One region of the Rhizobium sp. CF142 genome, then DNA from elsewhere that is predicted to be linked to it. Evidence: riboswitches for the same ligand, from Rfam matches in the RefSeq annotation. Region 1 holds a riboswitch; each other region holds the start of a gene.
The links. Region 1 has a riboswitch for cobalamin ahead of metE (5-methyltetrahydropteroyltriglutamate--homocysteine S-methyltransferase). Riboswitches for the same ligand answer to the same signal wherever they lie in the genome.
Positions count from the first base shown of each region.

Region 2: it holds a riboswitch for cobalamin, as region 1 does, so the genes downstream of both, bluB (5,6-dimethylbenzimidazole synthase) here and metE (5-methyltetrahydropteroyltriglutamate--homocysteine S-methyltransferase) in region 1, are expected to answer to the same signal.
Region 3: it holds a riboswitch for cobalamin, as region 1 does, so the genes downstream of both, cobU (bifunctional adenosylcobinamide kinase/adenosylcobinamide-phosphate guanylyltransferase) here and metE (5-methyltetrahydropteroyltriglutamate--homocysteine S-methyltransferase) in region 1, are expected to answer to the same signal.

Region 1 is NZ_AJWE01000093.1:64,813-70,249, reverse strand. Features, by position in the region: gene metE (5-methyltetrahydropteroyltriglutamate--homocysteine S-methyltransferase) at 1-2,297, opposite strand, end outside; cobalamin riboswitch at 2,404-2,609, opposite strand; gene PMI11_RS19510 (heavy metal translocating P-type ATPase) at 2,651-4,939, opposite strand; gene PMI11_RS19505 (MerR family transcriptional regulator) at 5,011-5,433, shown strand.
Region 2 is NZ_AJWE01000135.1:22,132-27,568, reverse strand. Features, by position in the region: gene PMI11_RS34275 (MFS transporter) at 1-943, shown strand, start outside; gene bluB (5,6-dimethylbenzimidazole synthase) at 961-1,662, opposite strand; cobalamin riboswitch at 1,704-1,895, opposite strand; partial or broken gene PMI11_RS34265 (DHA2 family efflux MFS transporter permease subunit) at 1,981-3,462, shown strand; gene PMI11_RS34260 (3-deoxy-7-phosphoheptulonate synthase) at 3,705-4,772, shown strand.
Region 3 is NZ_AJWE01000016.1:8,154-13,590, reverse strand. Features, by position in the region: gene cobN (cobaltochelatase subunit CobN) at 1-1,780, opposite strand, end outside; gene cobW (cobalamin biosynthesis protein CobW) at 1,790-2,836, opposite strand; gene cobU (bifunctional adenosylcobinamide kinase/adenosylcobinamide-phosphate guanylyltransferase) at 2,841-3,350, opposite strand; cobalamin riboswitch at 3,714-4,110, opposite strand; gene PMI11_RS04825 (chloride channel protein) at 4,318-5,437, shown strand, end outside.

The DNA.
Region 1 (5,437 bases):
CGTAATATTCGGGCGGCAGCGACCATGTTGACAAGCGCCGGGCGAACCTCTTCCCACCTGCGCGTCTTCAATCCGCAATCCGGATTGATCCAGAGCTGCCCGTCCGTCAGACGCTCGCGCGCCAGCGTCAGGAGCTCCGTCATCTCCTCGACATCAGGAACGCGCGGCGAATGGATGTCGTAGACGCCAGGGCCGATCTCGTTCGGATATTTGTAGCTGCGGAAAGCTTCCAGCAGTTCCATCTTCGAACGCGACGTTTCGATGGAGATTACATCGGCATCCATCGCCGCAATGGCATCGATGATCTGGTTGAACTCCGAATAGCACATATGCGTATGGATCTGCGTTTCGTCCGCCACGCCGGAGGCGCATAGGCGAAAACTCTCGACGGCCCAGTCGAGATAGGTCTTCCAGTCGGCCTTGCGCTGCGGCAGGCCTTCGCGGAGCGCCGCCTCGTCGATCTGGATCATTGCCGCACCGGCCTTTTCAAGATCGAGCACCTCGTCGCGGATCGCCAGCGCGATCTGCCGGCTGACATCGGCGCGGGAAAGATCGTCGCGCACGAAGGACCAATTGAGGATCGTCACCGGCCCGGTCAGCATGCCTTTGACCGGCTTCTCCGTCAGCGACTGCGCATAGCGCCACCACTCCACCGTCATCGGTACGGGGCGGGAGACATCGCCGAAGATGATGGGTGGCCGGACATAGCGCGAGCCGTAGCTCTGCACCCAGGCATGTTGCGTGAAGGCGAAGCCGAAAAGCTGCTCGCCAAAATACTGCACCATGTCATTGCGCTCGAATTCGCCGTGGACGAGCACGTCGAGGCCGATTTCCTCCTGCCAGCGGATCGCTGCTTCGGTTTCCTTTTTCAGGAAGGCATCGTAATCCGCCTCGCTGATCGTGCCCTTGGCGAAGGCCGAGCGGGACTTGCGCACGTCAGCCGTCTGCGGGAAAGAGCCGATCGTCGTCGTCGGGAACAGCGGCAGGCGAAGCTTACGCTCCTGCAGGCCGGTCCGCTCGGCAAAATCGCTGCCGCGCGTCTTCATCGCCTCGTCGATCGCGGCAACCCGCTGTCTGACCTTCAGATCATGTACGTGCGTAGATGCGGCGCGCGATGCAACGGCCTGCGAGGCTGCCGCAATCACCTGGGAGGCCTTGCCGGCATCGCCAAGCGCTGCGAGCTCATCAAGCTTCTGGGCAGCGAAGGCGAGCCATGATTTCAGCTCACCATCCAGCCCGCTCTCCAGTTCCAGATCGATCGGCACGTGCAGCAGCGAGCAGGACGGCGCGATCTGTAGCCGGTCCGCACCAAAATGCTGGACAAGCGGCTCGATTCTTTTCTGGATCGCCGCAAGGTCTGCCTTCCAGATATTACGCCCGTCGATGAGGCCAAGCGACAGCGTCAGGTCGCTGGATGTCTTGAGAAGGGCATCGATATGCTGTGGAGCGCGAACGAGATCGACATGCAGTCCGGCCACCGGCAGCGAGAGCGCCGTCGGCAGATTGTCGCCGATCTCGCCGAAATAGGTGGCGAGCATGATCTTCAGGTCGGGTACCAATTCATGCAGCGCACGATAGGTATGCTGCAGTGCTGCCTGCTCTTCCTGTGAAAGATCGAGCACGAAGCAAGGTTCGTCGATCTGCACCCAGTCGGCACCGGCTGCACGAAGTTCTGCCAGTACTTTTGCATAGACGGGCAACAAGCGTGCAAGCAGGTCGATCGGCTGGAAGCCCTCTTCGCTTCCTTTGGCGAGTTTCAGGAAGGTGACCGGACCGAGGATGACCGGCCGGGTGTGGATGCCAAGTGTCTTCGCCTCGATGAAGGCATCGAGCGGCCTGTTCGCCGTCAGGGCAAAGGTCTGATCGATGCCGAGTTCCGGCACCATGTAGTGATAGTTCGTGTCGAACCACTTCGTCATTTCCAGCGCCGGCACGCCATGCCCGTAATGGTGCGGATGGCCGCAATCGGCATGCGCCTCTTCGCCGGTTGAGCCACGCGCCATGGCGAAATAGGTATCGAGCGCCACATGGCCGCCCTTCCACCCATAGGCCGAAGGAATGGCGCCGACCATGACGGCCGTATCGAGCACATGGTCGTAAAGCGAGAAATCGTTCGAGGGGACGACGTCGATCCCCTTCTCTTTCTGCAAGGCCCAATTTTCGGCCCGCAGCCGCTTGCCGACATCGAGAAGCGCGCCGGCATCGGATTTGCCGGCCCAGTAGCTTTCCAGTGCGAATTTGAGTTCGCGATGCTTTCCGATCCTGGGAAAGCCGAGATTTGCAGTCTTGATGGTCATTTCCTTACCCCGAAGGTTATGGGCAAGGCTGCGGCGCAACGCATCGACGAGAGACGGCCATGGGAATGCCGTCTCGCGCAAAGCGGCACACCGGGACACCCCGCCCGTGGACGTTATCTATCGCGGCAGGTCTCCTGGCTTGCGGGTCATCGACATCGTCCAGTCTTCCCGGGCGTCTTCCCAGTGACGTCTTAGGACGGTGTCTCTCCGCTTACAGTTGCGGGGGCAGCTCCGGTCTTGGCGATTACCGCACCGAATTCCCTCTTAGCTCGGGATTGTCTGATCCCAAGAACCAACGATGCGGCAAGCATGCACCCGCCGCATCGCAACGTCAAGATCACATAAAGAAATCTTTATGTCTTTATCTGAAGGAGGCGAAGCGCATTCATCGTCACCAGCACGGTCGCGCCCGTATCCGCAAGAATCGCCGGCCACAGGCCGGTAATGCCGGCAATGGTGGTAATAAGGAACACGGCCTTCAGCCCGAGAGCCATGGTGATGTTCTGGATGATATTGCGCATCGTCCGCTTCGAAAGCTCGATCATGCGCGCCACATCACCAACGCGCCCGTGCAGCACGGCCGCATCCGCCGTTTCCAGCGCCACATCGGTGCCGCCGCCCATGGCGATGCCGACATCGGCAGCGGCAAGTGCCGGCGCATCATTGATGCCGTCACCCACCTTGGCGACGAATAGACCTTCCTTCTTCAACTCGCCAACAATGCGCTGCTTGTCCTGCGGCAGGAGTTCGCCGCGCCAGTCGATGCCGAGATCGCCGGCAACGGCTGCCGCCGTGCGCTTGTTGTCGCCAGTCAGCATGATGGCGCGTACGCCCGCTGCCTTCAGCGTCGCAAGCCCGCTCTTTGCGTCTTCACGAGGTTCATCACGCATGGCGATGAGACCGGCTGCGACACCATTGACGAGCAGTACCGAGACGCTCTTGCCCGCCCCGTTCAGCACCGCGACCTGCTCGTCCTGTTCCGCATTCAGCGCCCCGCGCTCGCGCGCAGCCGGCGGCGACAGGAGATCGAGCGTCTCCCCACCCACCTTGCCGGTCATGCCCTTGCCGGGAAGCGCTTCGACTTCGAAAGCCGGCGGTACGGGCACACGGTCTGCCTTGGCACGGTTGAGAATTGCCAACGCCAGCGGATGGCTGGAGCCCTGCTCCAGAACGGCAGCGCGCGAAAGCACCTCCACCTCTGTGCGTCCATAGGAAATTATATCGGTGACCTGCGGTTTGCCTTCGGTCAGCGTACCGGTTTTATCGAAGGCAACGGCCGTCACCTTCCCAAGCGATTCCAGAACCGCGCCACCCTTCATCAGCAGACCGCGGCGCGCACCCGCCGAAAGCGAGGCGGCAATCGCCGCCGGCGTCGAAATGACCAGCGCACAGGGGCAGCCGATCAGCAGGATTGCGAGACCTTTATAGACCCATTCGCCCCATGCCCCACCCATCAGGAGCGGCGGCAGGACGGCGACCAGCGCCGCCACGACGACGACACCAGGCGTATAATAACGGGAGAAGCGATCGATGAAGCGCTCCGTCGGCGCCTTCGATTCCTGGGCTTCCTCCACCAGCTTGACGACGCGGGCAATCGTATTGTCCTCGGCAGCGGCCGTGACACGGACGCGCAGCGCCGCATCGCCATTGACCGTGCCGGCGAAGACCGTCTCGCCTGCGCCCTTGCGCACCGGCGTGCTTTCGCCCGTCACCGGCGCTTCATCGATCGCACTTTCGCCGGAAACAATTGTACCGTCGGCGGAAATCCGGTCTCCCGGACGCACGAGAATGATGGAGCCGACGGAAAGCGTCTCAGCCGGCACTTCCTTCACCTCGCCGCCCGTCTCGAGCAGCGCATTCTTCGGCACCAGCGTCGTCAGCGACTGGATGCTGGCGCGCGCCTTGCCGGCAGCCACCCCTTCCAGCAATTCACCGACGAGGAACAGGAAGACGACCGTCGCCGCCTCTTCGCCGGCATTGATGATGACAGCGCCGACAGCGGCAATCGTCATCAGCATTTCGATCGAAAAGGGCGTGCCGGAAAGGGCGGCCATGACCGCGCGGCGCGCAATCGGCACCAGCCCGACCAGCATGGCGACGATGAAGGCATAGGAAGCGATCGATGGCACCAGGTGGCCGAGCACATAAGCAGCAACGAGTGCGAGGCCGGAAAAGATCGTCAACCGGCCCTTCTTGCTCTGCCACCAGGGGCCGGTCATCGGCCCGTGATCATGGCCGTGCAGACCCTCGATCTCCTCGTCGCCATGCGAATGATCGTGATCATGGCCTTCGTGACCATGATCGTCATGGTCGTGGCCATGGTGCTCATGCCCATCGTGATCGTGGTCATGGTCGTGCCCATGATCGTGGTCGTGACCCGCATGGTCATGGCCGACCTTGCTCTCGCGAACAGGAGCCTTGCCGGTGAGCGGAGCAACCGAATAGCCGAGGCCGGTTACCCTCTTCTCGATCGCTTTGAGATCGCTGCTGCCATCGTGGCGCACCGTCATCGTGCCTGCCGTCACCGACACAGAGACGTCTTCGACGCCGGGCACGCGCCTGACGGCCGTATCGATTTTCGTTGCGCAGGCGGCGCAATCCATGCCGCCAACCCGGTACCGTGCCTGTGCTGCTTCGCTCATGATTTCGATCCTTGCTTGTAAGCAGTATCGTTCCTACATCCTCTAGCGACTAGAGGTGCAAGAGGAAAATCATGAAAAAGATCACCATCGGCGAAGCCGCCCGCCAGAGCGGCGTCAAGGTGCCGACGATCCGCTATTATGAAGGCATCGGCCTGTTGTCTGCGCCGAGCCGCAGCGAGGGCAATCAGCGCTCCTACGAGCCATCGGACCTCAACCGCCTCGCCTTCATCCGCCACGCCCGCGAACTCGGCTTCGAGATCGAGGCGATCCGCACATTGCTGCAGCTGCAGGACGACCCGCACCAGTCCTGTGCCTCCGCCGATGCCATCGCCAAGGCCCGCCTGATCGAGGTCGAACAGCGCATCCGCAGTCTCAATGCCCTGAAGGCCGAGCTGGAACAGATGGTCGAAGGCTGCGGCCATGGCCGCGTCGATCAATGCCGGGTCATCGAGGTGCTCGCCGATCACGGCAAGTGCGTGCATCCGCATCACTGAGACT
Region 2 (5,437 bases), on a different contig from region 1:
GCTCGATATGGCCGGCATTGCCACCCTTTCGCTGGCGGTCTTCTGCCTCGCTTACTTCATCACCCAGGGTCCGGCTCTCGGCTTTGCCAGCCCTGCAGCACTTGGCATTGTCGGACTTGCCGCGGCAAGCCTCGTCGCCTTCGTCATTGCCGAGAGGCTGAACCCGCGACCGATGTTCGATGCTTCAGTCTTCGGCATTCGCGCCTTCTCGGGTGCCATCATCGGCTCGGCTGCCATGAATATCAGCTTCTGGCCCTTCATGATCTATCTGCCGATCTGGTATGAAGCCGGTCTCGGCTATGGCAGTGTGGCCGCGGGTCTGGCGCTGCTTGCCTATACGCTGCCGACGCTCGTCGTGCCGCCGCTTGCCGAACGGCTCATGCTGCGCTACCGGCCGGGCATCATCATTCCCGGCGGCCTTTTCACCATCGGGCTCGGCTTCCTGCTGATGAAGTCAGGCAGTGCCGCCGCCGCGGCAAGCTGGCTGACGATGCTGCCCGGCGCGCTGCTTGCCGGCATCGGGCTTGGCTTCACCAACACGCCGGTCACCAACACGACAACCGGTGCGGTTTCCAGCGATCGCGCCGGCATGGCCTCCGGCATCGACATGAGCGCCCGGATGATCTCGCTCGCCATCAACATCGCCGTCATGGGCTTCATCCTGTTCAGCGGCGTGCTCTCCCATCTAAGGAGCGCCTTGCCGAACTCGATCGATGCCGGCGATCTACGCCCGCTTGCCGAACGGATCTCCGCCGGCAACATCGCCGCTCTGCCTGATATTCCTGCCGAGACGGTGCATGGTGCGCTGGTCGCAGGCTTCGGCGGCGTCATGCTCTATGGAGCGATCGGCGTCTGGCTTCTCGCTGCTGCGAGCTTCCTCACCTTTGGCCATTGGAGGACACCGGCCTGCGCCAAGGATTGCAGCACCCAGCCGGCCGAGTGACGCACACCCGCGCCAGCTCAAACCGGCGCGGCCTCGCTTTCCACCTGCCCCCAGCCGTCATGGAAAACCAGCTCTTCCAGCGCCACCCGCTGCCGCCAGCCTTTGACCGCCAGTTCCGGCTTATCATAGAGCCGGTCGACGAAGCCGGCGCAGAGCCAGGCGACGACCTCAATATGATCGGGAATGCCGAGGATCTCCTTCAGGTCACCCTCGCGAAAAATGCTGACCCAGCCGATGCCCACGCCTTCGGCTCGTGCCGCAAGCCACAGGTTCTGGATGGCGCAGGCGGTGGAATAGCTATCCATGCGCGGATTGTGGGTACGACCCAGCACCACGCTGCCGCTGCGGGTCGGATCGCAGGTCACGCAGATGCCGAGCGGCGCCTGGACGATTCCTTCGAGCTTCAGCGAACGGTATTGTTCCTGCCGCTCGCCGTCGAACATGCGGGCCGCTTCTTCATTCGCCTTGAGGAAGGCATCGCGTACCCGCGCCCTCACCTCGACGCTCTTCACCAGAATGAAATTCCATGGCTGCATGAAGCCGACCGAGGGCGCGTGATGCGCGGCGGTCAAAAGACGCGTCACCAGATCATCCGGCAAGGGATCGGGCAGGAACTGGCTGCGCACGTCACGCCGCGTCATGATGGCGTGATAGACGGCCTCGCGTTCGGCCGCAGAAAAGCTGGATGCCGGGCAAACGGCATCATCAATGGGTCGCATCGTCAAATCCCCAACAACGCAACCGCCCGCCGTCCGCGCGGGTTGGGTCTATCTTGCCAGGCCGGTCTTCTGACTTTGGCGTCATCCGCTTGGCCGCAGCCTTCCCGGCCTTGCGGCCAGTGGCATTCTATGCGGCAAGCGTCGGCCTTACAGCGTTGGGCACGTTCCGGTCTTGCACCGGATTCCCGATTCTCCCGCTTATGAAAGCGGGCACCTGACGGGTGATCTATGGCGCGGAAACGGCATGGCGGCAAGCTGCATGCGACATTCATTTCGTGGACAGGCTGAAAATGCTGGCCTAGAACGAGACCCGACGCCGCTGGCGCCGAATCCTCTCTCATTGCCTTCCGGTTGCCCGTGTCCCGCCTAACACCAATGATCCTTGCGGTCGCCCTGTTCATGGAGCAGATGGATTCGACCGTGATCGCCACCAGCCTGCCGGCCATTGCCTCCGATATCGGCACCTCGCCGATCGCGCTGAAACTTGCGGTAACGAGCTACCTCGTGGCGCTCGCAATCTTCATTCCGATCAGCGGCTGGATGTCGGATCGCTTCGGTGCACGCAAAATCTTCCGCCTGGCGATCTTCGTCTTCATGGTCGGCTCGGTCGCCTGCGCATTCTCCAATTCCATCGCCGCCTTCGTCATCTCCCGCCTCATCCAGGGCGCTGGCGGCTCGATGATGACGCCGGTCGGGCGATTGCTCCTGGTGCGCGGCACGCCACGTCACCAGCTGGTGAATGCCATGGCATGGTTGACCATTCCGGCGCTGATCGGCCCGATCATGGGCCCGCCGATTGGCGGCTTCCTGACAACCTATCTAAGCTGGCACTGGATCTTCTGGATCAATGTGCCAATCGGCATTATCGGCATCGTCCTCGTCACCCGTTTCCTGCCGGTCGTCGAGCCGCGCAGCCCGAAGCCGATGGATTTTCCGGGCTTCTTCCTGTCGGGTATCGGCTTTGCCGGTTTCGTCTTCGGCCTCTCGGTCATCAGTCTGCCCGCCGTTCCCGTCATCTACGGCTATGTCACTGTCGCCGTCGGCGTCCTCTCCGGCATTCTCTATTTCGTGCATGCCAGGCGCACGCCGCACCCGCTGCTCGATCCCAAGATGTTTCGTTACCCGATGTTCCGGGCGGCGATCCTCGGCGCCTCGAATTTCCGCATGGGCCTCGGCGCGCTGCCCTTCCTCATGCCGCTGATGCTGCAGCTCGGCTTCGGCCTGACGCCGCTCCAATCCGGCTCGATCACCTTCATCAGCGCTCTTGGCTCCATGGGCTCGAAATTTGCGGCTACCCGCACCTATAACGCCTTCGGCTTCCGCAACGTCATTGCGCTGACGACCTTCCTCGCAGCGATCTTCCTCGGCGTGAACGGCTTCTTCACCGCGGAAACGCCGATGTACGTCATCATGGGCTGTCTTCTCGTCGGCGGCCTTCTGCGCTCCATGGCCTTTTCCGGCGTCAACGCCATGGCCTTCGGCGATGTGGACGAGGCCGACAGCAGCCAGGCAACCGCCATCAATGCGGTAGCGCAGCGCATCTCCATGGCCATGGGCGTTGCCGTCGCCGGCACGATCCTGGAAATCTCCTCGAGCTTCCACGGCGGCAAGCTTTTGGTCTCGGATTTCCATATCGCCTTCTTCATCGTGGCCGCGATATCAGCACTTGCCTGCATCACCTTCCTGCGCCTGCCTGCCAATGCCGGCGAAGAACTGACGACACGCCGCCACAAGAACAGACATGCCGAGGCGGCAGAACCGAAAGAGGCCCAAGGACAGGCAATGGCCGAGAGCCGCTGAAAACTTCACGGATCTGTCGTTTTTCCTCACAGATTCCACGTGACAATTCCGATCGGCATAGCTACATAGCCTGCATGTCGATTTCGTCCGTTTACGCATCGCGATTTTATTCGTACCGCTGCTTCCAGCGGATGCGGGTCTGTGCGTAACCGAAACTAACGCGACGACACACCCGAACAGCCGCTAGTCAACCTGGCGGCTTTTTTGTTCCGCCACGGTATGACCAAACAGGAGAGCATACCGTGACTGACACCATTGATGATCTGCGCATCGTCGAGATCACCCCGTTGACCAAACCTGCCGACATTATCAAGGAAATCCCGCGTGACCGCGCGGTCACTCAGACCGTGACCAGCACACGCGACACGATCCACAATATCCTGACCGGTAAAGACGATCGCCAGCTGGTGGTCATCGGCCCCTGCTCGATCCACGATCCGGCAGCCGCCCGCGAATACGCATCCCGGCTTGTCGAACAGCGACGACGCCTGTCAGGCGACCTCGAAATCGTCATGCGCGTCTATTTCGAAAAGCCCCGCACCACCGTCGGCTGGAAGGGCCTGATGAACGACCCGCATCTCGACGGCAGCTACCGCATCGAGGAAGGCCTGCGCCTTGCCCGCCAGCTGCTGCTCGACATCAACGCCATGGGCCTGCCGGCCGGCTGCGAATTCCTCGACACGATCACGCCGCAATATATCGCCGATCTCGTCAGCTACGGCGCCATCGGCGCGCGCACCACCGAAAGCCAGATCCACCGTCAGCTTGCCTCGGGTCTCTCCTGCCCGATCGGCTTCAAGAACGGCACGGATGGCGGCGCGCGCATCGCGCTCGATGCGATCATGGCGGCCTCCCAGCCGCACCATTTCCCGGCTGTGACCAAGGACGGACAGGCAGCGATTGCCTCCACACGCGGCAACGAGGACTGCCACATCATCCTGCGCGGCGGCAAGCGGCCGAACTATGAGGCCGCTGACGTGCAGGCCGTCATCGCCGAGGCCGTCAAGCTCGGCGTCGACCCGCGCATGCTGATCGATGCCAGCCACGCCAACAGCGGCAAGGACCCGATGAACCAGCCGAAGGTCGTGAAAGACGTCGCCGGCCAGATCGTCGCCGGCAACCATCACATCAAGGGCATGATGATCGAGAGCAATCTCGTCGCCGGCCGCCAGGACCTCGTTCCCGGCAAACCGCTGGTCTACGGCCAGTCGATCACCGACGGCTGCATCGGCTGGGACATGTCGGTCGACGTGCTTGAGAATCTAGCCCAGGCCGTCCGCGATCGTCGCAAGGCCGCTGTCGCGGCTTGAGCCGCTGCATCAGTCGCGGCGGGTAAACCCCGCCGCCCATTCGCAGGGCGGTGGCGTGGTCCTTTTGGGGGTTACCCGTTGTTGATTGCATAGATGAGCAGAGCGGTCCACGCGGATCCGATCACAAATATCACTGACCAGAGCCACATTGCCTCTTTTAAGGCGCGCTCGTTCTTCCTTAGGAAATGCAATAACAGAGACAATATAATTAGAGGGTAAATTTGCGGGGCTACCAAAAGAACTCCAAATAGTGGTCCCCTGAATTGAAATGTATCGGAAATTACATCATATATGTTTCCATAATACCATACCGGCCAAATGATAATGTTTAATGATATGAAGAAAATGATAAATATCATTATCATTGATTTTCTTATCAGGTGTATTTTATTCACGGCTACATCCCACAGATGCCCCAGTTTTATGTTGAATTTTAATGCTTCGTCGAAGCAAAACTATCCTGCGGGCATCGATATGAAAAATGCCCGGTAGCGCAATACGGATTTCAGCGAAGCACTATAGTGCACTGTGGCATCGTTTTCCGTCCAAGGCTCGCGCCGACATATGAATTTTAACGTTGATGGAAGGTTCATGAAGGCGATCCAAGAACACTTTCAGCCGTGGCAATTTTCGTCCGATAAATCGCAAAGATTTACGACCATGAT
Region 3 (5,437 bases), on a different contig from region 1:
GCGCCGGCTGGATACCGATCAGCAAGTCGCCGAACCGGGCGAAAGGCAGCGCAAAAGCGCCATCGCGGACATAGGGATCGGCCTCCGGCACACCCCAGCGCGTGCTGACTTCATCCTGAATCTGAGCAGGAAGAGATTCCAGGAAATCCTTGTATCGACTCAGGGAAAGCTGCTCGCGCACGACCTTGCCATCGAAGCCGGAATTGGTCGGTCCCGCCATCAGGTGCCGTATCAGCGCATCGCCATCGGCAGGAATATCGGCGACCGGATAGCCGGCCTTCTCCATCGCCCGCATCACCTCAATGGTGGCGGCTGGCGTATCGAGGCCGACGCCATTGCCGAGCCGTCCGTCACGGTTTGGATAGTTCGCCATGACGAGCGCAACCCGCCTGCTCGCCGCCGGCATCTGCCGCAACCGCGCCCAGTTGGCGGCAAGCGATGCCACATAGTTCATGCGCGCCTCATCCGGCTCGCTGGAAACGATGTTGGCCTCGACAGCAACGTCATAGCGGGCGGCAGCCTTGAAGGAGACGGCACGCGACAGCACCCTGCCATCCACCTCCGGCAGCGCGACATTCATGCCGAGATCACGTGCCGACAGTCCCTGCGACGAGCCTGCCCAGGCCTCCCGCGACGAAGCGGAAAAGATTGCCTGCAGCACGATGGCGTCATTGGCCTCCAGCACCGTCGGCTCGCGATCGGCGCCGGGTGCGGAAACGGCAAAGCCCGTCGTGTTGATGACGACATCGGGCTTCAATTCGGCGAAGATGGATTCGAGGATGCCCTTGGAGACGGGATCCTTGAGGCTGTAGGCGAAGACCGGCAACGGGCGCAGGCCTTTCGCTTGCAGGGCTTCGATCAGGGCTTCAACGGGGCGGGTTTCGCCGCTTTGCACGAGGGCGCGGTAGAAGGCGATGGCGACGGTAGCGCGGCCGGTGGGATGAAACGTGGGTTCGATTTCCACCTCTTCCGTCGAATGCGCAATGCTTTCGTCTGCCGGCGAGTGTGCGGCACCCCCCTCTGTCCTACCGGACATCTCCCCCACAAGGGGGGAGATTGAATCGCGGAGAGCTTCTCCCCAAACAACTAATGTAGGGTGTTGGTCTCGCTCCTTGTCGATCTCCCCCCTTGTGGGGGAGATGTCCGGCAGGACAGAGGGGGGTGTCTCATCCGCAACGGCCGCAGAAGACACACCCGAAACAAGCCCCTTCCACTCCTCAACCCCGACAAGCCCCCGCCCCGGCCACCAGATCCCCGCCTTCATCAACGGCGCGGCTGGCGCCGGCTTCTCCGCCCCCGAAAGCATCGCCGAGGCATAGGCAAGAAAGCCCCGCGCATTGGCGTCGCCACCCTCGATCAGATACGCCCACAGCGCATTCAGATCCTCAAGCGACACATTGGAAAACGGCGTCAGCCCCGCATCCGGCCGCGCATCGCCCGGCAGCACCGCAATCAGCGCCCCATTGCGAGCGGCAACCGCGTGCAGCGCCTCGAGCGCATAGTGAAAATAGCTCGCCCCACCCAGCGCCCGCACGATGATCAGCTTCGCATGTCGTGCCGTGCGCTGGACGTAGGTATCGACCGACATCGGATGCTTCAGGCTCATCAGGCTCGCAAGCCTGAGCGTATGCCCGCTCGCCCCGCCGGAATGAGCCGCAGCGATTGCCGCAAGCTCGGTGTCGGCGGCCGAGAGGAACAGGATATCGCCCGGCGACTGGCCGAGGTCGATGGCCTCGTCCCCGTCGCTGATTGTTCCCTGTTGGGCCAGAAGCAGATGCATTCTCTATCCTCAGACGAGCGTTTCGATCGCCTTGCGCACCGCGTCCTGATCCATCTCGTGCAGGCCGATGACGACAAGGCGCGTGCTGCGGGCTTCGCCCTGTGCCCAGGCGCGGTCGAAATACTGGTCGATGCGGGCACCCACGGCCTGCAGCTGCAGGCGCATCGGCTTGCCGGAGACATCGATGAAGCCCTTGAGACGCAACACGTCATGCTCGGCGATGATGCCCTTCAGCTTCTCGACGAAACCTGATGTATCGGCGATAGCACCGAGTTCGACGACGAAACTGTCGAATTCGTCGTGATCGTGCGGCTCGCCATCCTCATGCTCCAGCTCGTGATGGGACTTGCGGTTGCCGATATCGTCTTCCGTGCCGATGCCGAGGCCGAGCAGTACGCTTGCCGGCACCTCGCCGTTCCTGGCCTCGATCATCACAGGCTTGCGGGCGATGCGCGAGGCGACCTCGCTCTTCACACGGCCAAGGCCGTCAGCGTCGATCAGATCGGTCTTGTTGAGCACGATCAGATCGGCGCAGGTCAGTTGATCCTCGAAAAGCTCCTCGATCGGGCTTTCATGATCGAGCGATTCATCCTCGACACGGCGTGCATTGACAGCATCATGGTCATCGGCAAAACGCCCTGCCGCAACAGCGGCGCTGTCGACCACGGTGATCACGCCGTCAACGGTGACTTCGCTGCGGATATCCGGCCAGTTGAAAGCGGCGACCAGCGGCTGCGGCAAGGCGAGGCCCGAGGTTTCGATGACGATATGGTCGGGGCGCTGGTCGCGCTCCAGAAGCTTCGTCATGGTCGGAATGAAATCGTCGGCGACCGTGCAGCAGATGCAGCCATTGGTGAGCTCTATAATATCGTCCTCGGTGCAATTCTCCGCCCCGCAGCCCTTCAGCACGTCGCCATCGACGCCGAGATCGCCGAACTCGTTGATGATCAGCGCAATCTTCTTGCCGCCGGCATTGGTGAGCAGGTTGCGGATCATGGTCGTCTTGCCCGCACCGAGGAAGCCGGTGATGACGGTTGCGGGAATTTTCTGCTGCATGGATTTAACCCTTCATTTTCAGCGGCAGACCTGCCGCGATAAAATACACTTCGTCGGCCGAAGCCGCGATCATCTGGTGCAGCCGGCCCGCATGATCGCGAAACTCCCGCGCCATGCGGTTCTCAGGCACGATACCGAGGCCGACTTCATTGGAAACGATGACGAGCCGCGCCTTTGCCTGCGGTAGAAAGGCGGCAAGGGCGGCGGATTGGGCGGCGATATCGCGCCCCTCCATCATCAAATTGGTAAGCCACAGCGTCAGGCAATCGACGAGAACAGCCCTGCCCTCGCCATCGATGGCCGCAAGGCGTTCGATGAGATCGAGCGGTTCCTCATGCGTGGTCCAGGAGGAGCCGCGATCGGCCTTGTGCTGGTCGATGCGCGCCTGCATCTCATCGTCCCAGGCGCGGCCGGTGGCGACGTAGTGGCGCTCAAGGCCGCTTGTGGTGACGAGGTTTTCGGCGAAGCGGGATTTGCCGGAGCGGGCGCCGCCGAGGACGAAGGTGGCGGTCATGCCGAAACGCTCCTCGGAGAGAGGGCATAGCGAAGGCTCATTCCGGGTTTGCGTTCCTTGACCTTGGAGAGTGTAACACCCCCCTCTGTCCTGCCGGACATCTCCCCCACAAGGGGAGAGATCGGCAAGAGGCCAGACCTTCGCCCTACATCTGTTGTTTGGGAAGAGCGTTGCCACGATTCAATCTCCCCCCTTGTGGGGGAGATGTCCGGCAGGACAGAGGGGGGTGCCGCATACTCGACGGAAGAGGCCGAACGCACCGTACCGGCGCCTCCACATCGCACCACCAGAGGCGGCGCTGAATCAAATCCTTCAGCCAAGACAACCTCCGTGCTGGCAGCGGGCAAACGGCCCAGTATGGGCATTATGCCCGGCACGGATGGCAGGTCTCCTGGCTCGCAGTTTTCGGCCGCGACAGGGGCAGACCGTTTCCGGTCGCCCCTGATCGTGCCAGCGGATCTGCCTCGCCTTCCCGGCTGCATCTCGTGAAAAGGCGGACGATTCGTAGAATTAGAGGCGTCCTGCCCCGGCTGATCACGATGCATTCCCAGTGGCTTTTCCGGCACTTGTCCCGCCTTGCCCGCTTGCAGAATGCAAAACCGTCGGCGCCGCAATCGAAATGCCGGATGGAAGACCCTGACTGCTCTACAGTCGCGGGGTCGGCTGTGATGAAAGCGCCCGGCTTGGGTCCGCCCCGTCACATTCCCTTTTCATCCGGAAGGCTTAAGGCCGATCCGGAACCATCCATTATGTCAATTCATGGTTAGGCTTCCGCCCCAGGCATGTCAATCGGTGCACCGGGCGCGCATAGCGCTCATCTCGACTTACACTACCGATATTATCGTCTTTAATCAAAGGCTTGCGTCACAAAAACTTTACAGCCCAGTCGGTATTTTGCCGCAATTGCCGCTCATGCGGATGCCGGCTCCGCCCTTGACCCCCACTCCTGCCGCCTAGTTTCCCCATGATGCTCTCCCGAATGGATATTCGCCGCCTCGGCCCTCTTGGCACCGTCCTCGATCCGGGACGCCTGCGCGCGCTTATCCGACACAGCGAAATGGGCATGGTCTTTGCCGGCGCGCTCGTCGGTATTGCCTCAGGGCTTGCAGTCACCGCCATGAGCTATGTCTCGGAAGAGATGCACAGGCTGATCTTCGGTATAGACGGCACGACGAGGCTCAGCGCCTCTGAGATCGACAGCAAGTTCCTGCTGATGACGGCCCCGGTTGCGGGCGGCATGCTGCTCGGCCTGTTGATCTTCATTCTCGCAAGATGGCGCAAGAAACCGATGGTCGACCCGATCGAAGCCAATGCGCTCCATGGCGGCCGTCTGTCGCTGACCGACAGCATCCTCGTCGCCATCCAGAATCTCGTTTCCAACGGCTTCGGCGCCTCCGTCGGTCTGGAGGCCGGCTATACGCAGCTTGCAGCCGGCATCGCCTCGAAATTCGGCCTGAAGCTGCAGCTGCGCCGCGCGGATCTGCGCGTCCTCGTCGGCTGCGGCGCGGCCGGCGCCATCGCTGCGGCCTTCAATGCGCCGCTGACCGGTGCCTTCTATGCCTTCGAGCTGATCATCGGCACCTACACCATCATCTCGCTGACGCCTGTCGTCGTCGCCGCCCTTGTCGCTACACTGGTTGCCCGGCTGCTCTCCGGCAGCGATTTCATCATCGATGTCGGCAGCTTCGGCGCTGTCCAACCCGCCGACTACGTCCCGGCGATCGCCCTCGGCGCCTTCTGCGCCGGCATCGGCATCCTGATCATGCAGGGCGTCTCTTTCGTCGAGGAACTGGCGCGCAAGAGCTCGATTGCGCTGCCCTTCCGCCCGGCACTCGGCGGCATCGTCGTCGGCCTGTTGGCGCTGGTCTCGCCACAGGTGCTGGCCGCCGGTCACGGCGCGCTGCATCTGAACCTCTCCCATGAGATCACGATCCCGGCGCTGATTGGACTTTTCCTCCTGAAATCGGTGGCGTCGGCCGTCTCCATCGGCTCGGGCTTCAGGGGCGGCCTGTTCTTCGCCTCACTCTTCATGGGAGCGCTGCTCGGCAAGCTCTTTGCCTATTCCGCCCCCTATTTCGCCGATGCGA